One region of the Bacillus sp. NEAU-Y102 genome, then DNA from elsewhere that is predicted to be linked to it. Evidence: a T-box and tRNA genes for the amino acid it is inferred to sense, from the RefSeq annotation. Region 1 holds a T-box; the other regions hold tRNA genes.
The links. The T-box of region 1 lies ahead of ileS (isoleucine--tRNA ligase). A T-box ahead of a tRNA ligase gene usually reads a tRNA of that ligase, here a tRNA-Ile.

Region 1 (3,251 bases):
AAAGATATAGTAAGGCGATAGAACAAAAGGAAACGGCATTACCGTATTACCGAATTGGTGAAACACTTATGGCATTAGGACAATTGACGGAAGCAAAACAAGCGTATGAAACATGTTTAGAGCTTGATGGGAATTTCGTAGGTGTACATTTACAGCTTGCGGAAATATACGAAAAAGAAGAAAACCGTTTTAAAGAACAAAGTCATATGGTTCAGGCGATGAAAGAAGAGCCGTTGCATATTAATATGGAATATTTGGCACAGCTTTCAGTAGATATGAATCTTCAGGAAGAATTGTTGACTGAACTAGAACAATTAGCGGAAGAAGTACCTGAAATATGGCGTTTAGATGCGATTGCATATGTGCATGGTGCGATGAATGAAATAGATAAAGAACAAGCACAGATTGAATACGCGCTACAATTAGATGGTGAGCATATAGAAGTTCTATATCATTATGCAAAAGTATTAGTGAAAAAAAGAAATGTAAAAGCAATTGAAGTTGCAATGAAAGTAATACAAAAAGATTTTGATAATGAACGTATATTTGATGTTTATGTAAAAGCAGTAGAGCAACATAAAAAATTGTCTAACATACGAGATTTTCTTCATATGTTAAAGGTGAAAAAAGCAGAAAGAAGTACAGCATTCATGTATGCTGCAGCTGCGGTTACGGAAATATGGATTGAACGCCAGCTGCATGAACAGCCGAAACGATCTATCATTACGAGAGCTTTTTATCGTATGAAAAATCGTGCGAAAGAAATTTCAATGGTTACTATGATAATTGATTTATATGAAATCTCTTTAAAGTTAAATCCGAAAAATAGTATGGCAGCACAGCGATTTGCGCTATTTTATGAGAATGTAGAGATGAATAAAGAAGCGATAGACATTCTGCACACCTCACTAGAAAATAAATGGGATTATGAAGTAGCGAAGCAACTTGTAAATCTTTTCGTTGAGTGCGAGGAAGAAGATATGTTAAGAGATGCTTTGGAATTAACGAAGCAAATGGTTCGAGAACTACCAGATGATTATGATACTCTTCTTCTGCAAGCACAAGTATTCTTTAAAGCAGGGGAAGAAAGAAAAGCAGAAAAGATTACCTTACAATTAACGGAGCAAACACCGTTCGTAAGTAGAGCATTTCTTGCTTTAGGAGAAATATATCAAAGTCAAGAAAGGTTTGAAGAGGCAATTCAAGTATTAGAAAATGCTTCTATACATCATCCAAATGAAACAGTAATTCTTCTTTCTTTAGCGTCTTCATATCATGGTGCCGGCCAAACACTAAAGGCAGAAAAAATAACAAATGAAGTATTAACAATGGATGCAAGTGATTTGTTAGCAAGATATGATCGTGCTTGTTATTTAGCACAGTTAAATAGAAATGAAGAGGCGAAGGAAGAGCTTGAAATTGTCCTTCGTGAGGATGACTCGGGATTCTTTGTTGAACTTATTGAGGATGATGAAAATTTAGCAGCATTGCGAGAATTTGAAAAGTAATTGTATAAGAATAGGGGATAAGGATAAGAATATATTTTGAATTAGTTGACAATTAGTTGTCAAATGGCATAAAATAACTTTTAATAAAGTATACAAATCTGAAGACGAGAAAGAGTAAAATAGTGAACTGTTCTCCAGAGAGCCGGTATATTGCTGAAAGCCGGTGGGCAGAAGTTATTTGAAAATCATCTCCGAGGAGCCGAGGCTGAAAGTGAGTAAGCCCGGACGGATGTCTACCGTTACAAAGAACACGTATGATAGTACGTTGCTAAGCGCTATTAGTGAAAAGCTAATAGAATTAGGGTGGTAACGCGGGTAAACCCGTCCCTACTTCATAGGGGCGGGTTTTTTGTGTGCTTTTAAAACATTCAAAGGAGTGATTGTAGATGAAGAAAGTAGATGTAAAAGAGTCAGCTGTAGGGAGAGAAACACGTATTCGTAAGCAGTGGAACGAACAAAGCATTTTTGAACAATCAATTCAGAATCGAGAAGGCGCGCAATCGTTTGTGTTTTATGAAGGGCCACCAACGGCGAACGGTTTACCACACGTCGGCCATGCACTTGGTCGGGCAATTAAAGATTTAGTAGCAAGATATAAAACGATGGCTGGTTATAAAGTAGTAAGAAAAGCAGGATGGGATACACACGGTTTACCTGTAGAACTAGGTGTTGAGAAGCAACTTGGTATTTCTGGTAAAAATGAGATCGAAGAATATGGTATTGAACCATTTATTCAAAAGTGTAAAGAGAGTGTTTTCACATATGAAAAGCAGTGGCGTGAATTCACTGAAAGTATTGGTTATTGGGTAGATATGGATGATCCATATGTAACTTTAGAGAATCCATATATCGAAAGTGTATGGCATATTTTGGGGACGATCCATGAAAAAGGATTGTTATATAAAGGACATAGAGTTTCACCATACTGCCCAAGCTGCCAAACCTCATTGAGCTCACATGAGGTTGCACAAGGGTATAAAACAGTAAAAGATTTAAGTGCAACTGTGAAGTTTAAGGTGAAAGATAGTGAAAATGAGTATTTCTTAGGTTGGACAACGACACCTTGGACACTTCCAGCAAACGTAGCGCTTGCTGTCCATCCAAATATGGAATACGTTAAAGCAAAACAAGAAGGTCATGTATATATTGTTGCGAAAGAACGTGTACAAGAAGTATTAAAAGAGAATTATGAAGTATTATCTGTTCATAAAGGCGAAGAATTATTAAACACATCTTATGCAGCACCATTTCCGATGAAAGAAGTTACAAATGGTTACCGCGTTATCGCAGCAGATTTTGTAACAGCAGATAGTGGTACAGGACTTGTTCATATTGCTCCAGCATATGGAGAGGATGATTATAGAGTCGTTCAAAGTGAAGGATTGTCATTCTTGCACGTTGTAGATGAAAAAGGTGAGTATACAGAAGCAGTACCATTTTTGAAAGGAAAATTTGTAAAAGATTGTGACGTGGATATCGTTCGTTATTTAGCGAAGGAAGGTTTACTGTATCATAAAGAAAAATATGAACATAGCTATCCGCATTGCTGGCGTTGTGATTCACCACTACTTTATTATGCAGGAGAAAGTTGGTTAATCCGAACAACTGCAATTAAAGATACATTTTTACAAAATAATGATTCTGTTACTTGGTATCCGGATCATATGAAACATGGACGATTTGGTAAGTTTTTAGAAAATATGGTGGACTGGAATATTAGCCGAAATAGATATTGGGGAACGC
Region 2 (3,251 bases), on a different contig from region 1:
TATCAGGATTTATAGCTCGTATGCCCATATCAATGATGGGTATTGGTATTGTTACCATGTTATCTCAAGTAAGTGGTGACTATTGGCTTGCTGGAGCTGTTGCAGCTACCTTTACATTATCATCAGCTTTACTAGCTCCTCATATTTCTCGGATGGCTGATCAATTAGGGCAATCTCGCATACTTCTTCCGACTACAGGTATTAGCGTTTTCTTTACAATCCTCTTACTTCTATGTACGAAATATGAAGCTCCTTATTGGACGCTATTTCTATCCGCTTTATGTGCAGGTTGTATGCCAAATATGTCAGCTATGGTACGTGCACGTTGGACTAAACTATACCGCGGATCCCATAAATTGCATACAGCATTTTCCTTCGAATCGGTCGTCGACGAAATTTGCTTCATAATTGGTCCTGTATTATCTGTCAGTTTAAGTGTTATGTTCTTCCCAGAAGCAGGGCCACTTTTATCATCTGTTTTTCTTACAATCGGGGTATGCCTATTTACTATGCAAAAAAGCACAGAACCGCCTGTACACCCTCGCGACATTACAAACAACGGAACAGTATTTAAAATTGGTTCTTTGCGAGTACTAGTATTCACACTCATTGCTATAGGTACTATCTTCGGCACAATAGATGTCGTTAGTGTAGCTTTTGCTGAGCAGCAAGGAAACACAGTAGCTGCTAGCTTTGTACTTTCTGTCTATGCAATCGGTTCATGCCTGGCAGGCCTTATTTTCGGTACTCTTAAACTCAATACCCCACCCTATAATCAGTTTTTAATAGCGGTCACACTTTCCATGATAACAATGCTGCCACTAGTTTTTGTAAACAGTATTACTTGGCTAGTAGTTATTGTTTTCTTTGCAGGGCTATCTGTCGCTCCTACTATGATTATTACTATGGGGCTTGTGGAAAAAATCGTACCTGAATCAAAGATAACCGAAGGAATGACTTGGGCAATTACAGGACTTGGAATTGGAGTCTCCCTAGGATCAGCGATAGCTGGTTTAGTTATTGATAACTTTGGAGCCCATGTAGGATTTAATGTGGCTATTATAGCAGGAGGCCTTGCCTTAACTATTGCACTTTTAGGCTACAAAACTCTTCACTCCGCATATAGTCATGTTGTTATTAAACAAGATGAACATTCAATAGAAAGTTAAAACATATTCAAAAAATAGGATTACCTTTTCTTATGTATGAGAAAAGGTAATCCTATTTTAAACTTATTATTTATAATCTGTCATAGCTTCTTCTATATCTATACACAACAAAAAAGAGATAGCAGATTATGCTATCTCTTTTAGTATGACCCGTACGGGATTCGAACCCGTGTTACCGCCGTGAAAGGGCGGTGTCTTAACCACTTGACCAACGGGCCAGTTCTGGCAGAGAAGAAGGGATTCGAACCCTCGCACCGCGTTCGCGATCTACTCCCTTAGCAGGGGAGCCCCTTGAGCCACTTGGGTACTTCTCTATAAATATGGCTCCGCAGGTAGGACTCGAACCTACGACCGATCGGTTAACAGCCGATAGCTCTACCACTGAGCTACTGCGGAACAATTATGGTGGGCCTAAATGGACTCGAACCATCGACCTCACGCTTATCAGGCGTGCGCTCTAACCAGCTGAGCTATAGGCCCATAATTGAAAAGCGGGTGAAGAGAATCGAACTCTCGACCAGAGCTTGGAAGGCTCTTGTTTTACCACTAAACTACACCCGCATAAAATTGAAAATGGTGAGCCATGAAGGATTCGAACCTTCGACCCTCTGATTAAAAGTCAGATGCTCTACCAACTGAGCTAATGGCTCATTTTGAAAGTGGTGCCGGCTAGAGGACTTGAACCCCCAACCTACTGATTACAAGTCAGTTGCTCTACCAATTGAGCTAAGCCGGCTTGCGACTTCAAAATGGTGGCTCGGGACGGAATCGAACCGCCGACACGAGGATTTTCAGTCCTCTGCTCTACCGACTGAGCTACCGAGCCTTATTAAAATGGCGGTCCCGACCGGGGTCGAACCGGCGATCTCCTGCGTGACAGGCAGGCATGTTAACCACTACACCACGGGACCATTTGGTTGCGGGGACAGGATTTGAACCTGCGACCTTCGGGTTATGAGCCCGACGAGCTACCGTACTGCTCCACCCCGCGATGATATAATATGTAATTTAAGAAAAAATGGAGGAGGTAGAGGGATTCGAACCCCCGCGCGACTCTCGCCGCCTGTCGGTTTTCAAGACCGATCCCTTCAGCCGAACTTGGGTATACCTCCGAGATATAAACCTTTAGTGGTGGACCTTGTAGGACTCGAACCTACGACCGGACGGTTATGAGCCGTCTGCTCTAACCAGCTGAGCTAAAGGTCCTTTATGGTAGCGGCGGAGGGGATCGAACCCCCGACCTCACGGGTATGAACCGTACGCTCTAGCCAGCTGAGCTACACCGCCATAAATGATATTAAAATAAGTGGAGCCTAGCGGGATCGAACCGCTGACCTCCTGCGTGCAAGGCAGGCGCTCTCCCAGCTGAGCTAAGGCCCCATGTTTTTGGGAATATCGGGAAGACAGGATTTGAACCTGCGACCCCCTGGTCCCAAACCAGGTGCTCTACCAAGCTGAGCCACTTCCCGTTAATAAAAGCGCGCCCGAGAGGAGTCGAACCCCTAACCTCTTGATCCGTAGTCAAACGCTCTATCCAATTGAGCTACGGGCGCATATGGTGCCGAGGGCGGGGGTCGAACCCGCACGGTGGTCACCCACCGCAGGATTTTAAGTCCTGTGCGTCTGCCTGTTCCGCCACCCCGGCATGTCATATTGAAAATTGGAGCGGAAGACGGGATTCGAACCCGCGACCCCAACCTTGGCAAGGTTGTATTCTACCACTGAACTACTTCCGCAAGACATGTTTGAGATATTTTATTAAAAGTGCGGGTGAAGGGAGTCGAACCCCCACGCCAAAGGCGCTAGATCCTAAGTCTAGTGCGTCTGCCAATTCCGCCACACCCGCATATTTCATTAAAATGGTGAGCCATGAAGGATTCGAACCTTCGACCCTCTGATTAAAAGTCAGATGCTCTACCAACTGAGCTAATGGCTCTCAAAATTAAAACTGGTGCCGACTAGAGGACTTGAACCCCCAACCTACTGATTACAAGTCAGTTGCTCTACCAATTGAGCTAAGTCGGCTAAATGGTGGAGGATGACGGGATCGAACCGCCGACCCCCTGCTTGTAAGGCAGGTGC
Region 3 (3,251 bases), on a different contig from region 1:
AGATAGTAGCTTTCCAATAAAATGACCATATCGATCCATTACTCCTATCGTCATATGCTCCATCATTTCTTTCATCACATATAAATAATCATCTACATGCGTTGTCTTTAATGGGTCTAAGCGATCGGAAATTTGAGATAATACAGCTCTTTGACATGCTAAAACTGCCTGACTAGGTCCATAATATGATAGGAAATCTGTACACTTACGATATTTCCGTAATAAATCATGTGTATACAAATCATATACAAAAGTATTACAATACATTGCTAAACTCATCATATCACTATTTAATTGCTCTTTTGATAATGATTTCGCTCTCTTGCACATATAAAAGAATGTAAATTCCAATACTTCTTTATGAGATAATAAATGTTTACAATCGGTTATACACTTCTCATTAAATTTAACTCTATCCCAAATTTCAATATCCCTATCTGTCAATTCACCTATACGATATTTAATAATTAAATAATTTAAAGCAACTGATTGCGTCAAAAGATCCCATGTTTCATATTCCAATGAAGTATGAACAAACTCAGCTAATCCTTGCGCTATCATAAAATCATTTGCCTCTTCATACCAACCAATCTCTTGGCATAAGCGAAGAATACGCACTAAAGTTGGAATTTCATCTTTATGAAACTGCGGTAATTTCTTTGCTTTATTCATGCCATATACGATAAATGCCGCTAAATTTTCTTCTTTATAAAATTCTTTCTCTTTCCATACTAATATAGTTCGTTCTTTCCCCTCACCTTTTGGGTGACAAGGTACAAGCAAAGAAAATAATTCAGCGAAATTATTTGGTTCTATATATGTATCTGTAACCAAATTCCAATTTGGATCGCCCTGTACAGCCTTCATATAATTCCCCTTCCCTTTTCATCTATGTAGGAAATATTAATTTATTATCGCACCACTAAAAATTAATATTGTTATATTCAAAATCTATCATAATACTTATATCTATCAGTATATCATCTTTTCTCTTATTAAAAATTAAGAATAACAAATTTTAAAAAAATGTCGAAATTATTAACCGTATCCTTATTATATAATGTCTCAGATACATCACGCTAACATATTAGTTTAATCCATATATGCTAGAATAATGCATCTGAACTTTATATATAATTTAGCTCTTTATGAGTGACCATTAAACTCTCGGTTAATTAAAGTTTCAATTTACTCTGTACGCTCTGAGATTTCGCTCAAGGCAAATCCAGCTTGATCATCTGCTGATTCCCTTATAGCTAAATCTCCTAGTGCTAACATGCCAATAAGCTGACCACTATCAACTACTGGTAACCGTCTAATTTGATACTGTGCCATTAGCTCTGTAGCTTTTTCAATAGAATCATTTGGAGAAACTGAGATAATATTTGTTGTCATTACATTTGTAATTTTATTAGATCCAGGATGTTTTTCAGCAATCCCTCGAACAACTAAATCTCGATCAGTAACAAGCCCAACAACTTGCTCATTTTCAACAACAGGAATTAATCCAACCGATTCTTCCTTCATTTTTACAGCTGCCTCATATACATTGTCTAGCGGTGTACAATGTACAATATGGGTACTCATTAAGTCTCTAACTTGTGTCATTATTTATTTCCTCCTTTTTATACATACCATAGCTTTTCCAAAATTCCTTTATTTATTTCTGGAAAGTAACATTATAAAAAGGATTAACAAAATAAAAAAGAGCCAGCATAATGCTGACTCTTTTTTGTATGACCCGTACGGGATTCGAACCCGTGTTACCGCCGTGAAAGGGCGGTGTCTTAACCACTTGACCAACGGGCCATGGCTCCGCAGGTAGGACTCGAACCTACGACCGATCGGTTAACAGCCGATAGCTCTACCACTGAGCTACTGCGGAATAATATATGATGGGCCTAAATGGACTCGAACCATCGACCTCACGCTTATCAGGCGTGCGCTCTAACCAGCTGAGCTATAGGCCCATATACTTACAGGGGCAGTAGGAATCGAACCCACACTGGAGGTTTTGGAGACCTCAGTTCTACCTTTAAACTATGCCCCTAAATGATGCCGGCTAGAGGACTTGAACCCCCAACCTACTGATTACAAGTCAGTTGCTCTACCAATTGAGCTAAGCCGGCATAAAAAAAATGGTGGCTCGGGACGGAATCGAACCGCCGACACGAGGATTTTCAGTCCTCTGCTCTACCGACTGAGCTACCGAGCCAACATAAATGGCGGTCCCGACCGGGGTCGAACCGGCGATCTCCTGCGTGACAGGCAGGCATGTTAACCACTACACCACGGGACCATTTGGTTGCGGGGACAGGATTTGAACCTGCGACCTTCGGGTTATGAGCCCGACGAGCTACCGTACTGCTCCACCCCGCGACAATATTAAATTTAAAAAATGGAGGAGGTAGAGGGATTCGAACCCCCGCGCGACTCTCGCCGCCTGTCGGTTTTCAAGACCGATCCCTTCAGCCGAACTTGGGTATACCTCCATGAAGGAAAAATAAATATTTTATTATTATATGTCTAAACCATTTAAAAGAAAATGGAGGAGGTAGAGGGATTCGAACCCCCGCGCGATTCTCACCGCCTGTCGGTTTTCAAGACCGATCCCTTCAGCCGAACTTGGGTATACCTCCGAGACATATATTAAATAAAGTGGAGCCTAGCGGGATCGAACCGCTGACCTCCTGCGTGCAAGGCAGGCGCTCTCCCAGCTGAGCTAAGGCCCCATGTTTTTTGGAATATCGGGAAGACAGGATTTGAACCTGCGACCCCCTGGTCCCAAACCAGGTGCTCTACCAAGCTGAGCCACTTCCCGTTAATAAAAGCGCGCCCGAGAGGAGTCGAACCCCTAACCTCTTGATCCGTAGTCAAACGCTCTATCCAATTGAGCTACGGGCGCATATGGTGCCGAGGGCGGGGGTCGAACCCGCACGGTGGTCACCCACCGCAGGATTTTAAGTCCTGTGCGTCTGCCTGTTCCGCCACCCCGGCATGTCATATTGAAAATTGGAGCGGAAGACGGGATTCGAACCCGCGACCCCAACCTTGGCAAGGTTGTATTCTACCACTGAACTACTTCCGCAAGACATGTATGAGTTGTTTTATTAAAAGTGCGGGTGAAGGGAGTCGAACCCCCACGCCAAAGGCGCTAGATCCTAAGTCTAGTGCGTCTGCCAATTCCGCCACACCCGCATGTTTTATTAAAAATGGTGAGCCATGAAGGATTCGAACCTTCGACCCTCTGA

Region 2: it has a tRNA-Ile gene. The T-box ahead of ileS (isoleucine--tRNA ligase) is inferred to sense a tRNA for this amino acid. The anticodon was not compared.
Region 3: it has a tRNA-Ile gene. The T-box ahead of ileS (isoleucine--tRNA ligase) is inferred to sense a tRNA for this amino acid. The anticodon was not compared.

Annotation. Positions count from the first base shown of each region.
Region 1 is NZ_JBTWFK010000004.1:240,244-243,494, forward strand. It holds gene ACYFX0_RS13080 (tetratricopeptide repeat protein) at 1-1,508, shown strand, start outside; T-box leader at 1,601-1,840, shown strand; gene ileS (isoleucine--tRNA ligase) at 1,895-3,251, shown strand, end outside.
Region 2 is NZ_JBTWFK010000015.1:152-3,402, reverse strand. It holds gene ACYFX0_RS27740 (MFS transporter) at 1-1,169, shown strand, start outside; tRNA gene ACYFX0_RS27735 (tRNA-Glu) at 1,316-1,387, opposite strand; tRNA gene ACYFX0_RS27730 (tRNA-Ser) at 1,393-1,483, opposite strand; tRNA gene ACYFX0_RS27725 (tRNA-Asn) at 1,491-1,565, opposite strand; tRNA gene ACYFX0_RS27720 (tRNA-Ile) at 1,573-1,649, opposite strand; tRNA gene ACYFX0_RS27715 (tRNA-Gly) at 1,660-1,730, opposite strand; tRNA gene ACYFX0_RS27710 (tRNA-Lys) at 1,744-1,819, opposite strand; tRNA gene ACYFX0_RS27705 (tRNA-Thr) at 1,830-1,905, opposite strand; tRNA gene ACYFX0_RS27700 (tRNA-Phe) at 1,920-1,995, opposite strand; tRNA gene ACYFX0_RS27695 (tRNA-Asp) at 2,005-2,080, opposite strand; tRNA gene ACYFX0_RS27690 (tRNA-Met) at 2,084-2,160, opposite strand; tRNA gene ACYFX0_RS27685 (tRNA-Ser) at 2,189-2,281, opposite strand; tRNA gene ACYFX0_RS27680 (tRNA-Ile) at 2,299-2,375, opposite strand; tRNA gene ACYFX0_RS27675 (tRNA-Met) at 2,380-2,456, opposite strand; tRNA gene ACYFX0_RS27670 (tRNA-Ala) at 2,477-2,549, opposite strand; tRNA gene ACYFX0_RS27665 (tRNA-Pro) at 2,565-2,638, opposite strand; tRNA gene ACYFX0_RS27660 (tRNA-Arg) at 2,649-2,722, opposite strand; tRNA gene ACYFX0_RS27655 (tRNA-Leu) at 2,726-2,814, opposite strand; tRNA gene ACYFX0_RS27650 (tRNA-Gly) at 2,831-2,905, opposite strand; tRNA gene ACYFX0_RS27645 (tRNA-Leu) at 2,935-3,015, opposite strand; tRNA gene ACYFX0_RS27640 (tRNA-Lys) at 3,030-3,105, opposite strand; tRNA gene ACYFX0_RS27635 (tRNA-Thr) at 3,119-3,194, opposite strand; tRNA gene ACYFX0_RS27630 (tRNA-Val) at 3,199-3,251, opposite strand, start outside.
Region 3 is NZ_JBTWFK010000014.1:637-3,887, reverse strand. It holds gene ACYFX0_RS26815 (DUF3965 domain-containing protein) at 1-867, opposite strand, end outside; gene ACYFX0_RS26810 (CBS domain-containing protein) at 1,189-1,608, opposite strand; tRNA gene ACYFX0_RS26805 (tRNA-Glu) at 1,738-1,809, opposite strand; tRNA gene ACYFX0_RS26800 (tRNA-Asn) at 1,811-1,885, opposite strand; tRNA gene ACYFX0_RS26795 (tRNA-Ile) at 1,897-1,970, opposite strand; tRNA gene ACYFX0_RS26790 (tRNA-Trp) at 1,980-2,050, opposite strand; tRNA gene ACYFX0_RS26785 (tRNA-Thr) at 2,057-2,129, opposite strand; tRNA gene ACYFX0_RS26780 (tRNA-Phe) at 2,140-2,215, opposite strand; tRNA gene ACYFX0_RS26775 (tRNA-Asp) at 2,224-2,299, opposite strand; tRNA gene ACYFX0_RS26770 (tRNA-Met) at 2,303-2,379, opposite strand; tRNA gene ACYFX0_RS26765 (tRNA-Ser) at 2,400-2,492, opposite strand; tRNA gene ACYFX0_RS26760 (tRNA-Ser) at 2,547-2,639, opposite strand; tRNA gene ACYFX0_RS26755 (tRNA-Ala) at 2,660-2,732, opposite strand; tRNA gene ACYFX0_RS26750 (tRNA-Pro) at 2,748-2,821, opposite strand; tRNA gene ACYFX0_RS26745 (tRNA-Arg) at 2,832-2,905, opposite strand; tRNA gene ACYFX0_RS26740 (tRNA-Leu) at 2,909-2,997, opposite strand; tRNA gene ACYFX0_RS26735 (tRNA-Gly) at 3,014-3,088, opposite strand; tRNA gene ACYFX0_RS26730 (tRNA-Leu) at 3,118-3,198, opposite strand; tRNA gene ACYFX0_RS26725 (tRNA-Lys) at 3,214-3,251, opposite strand, start outside.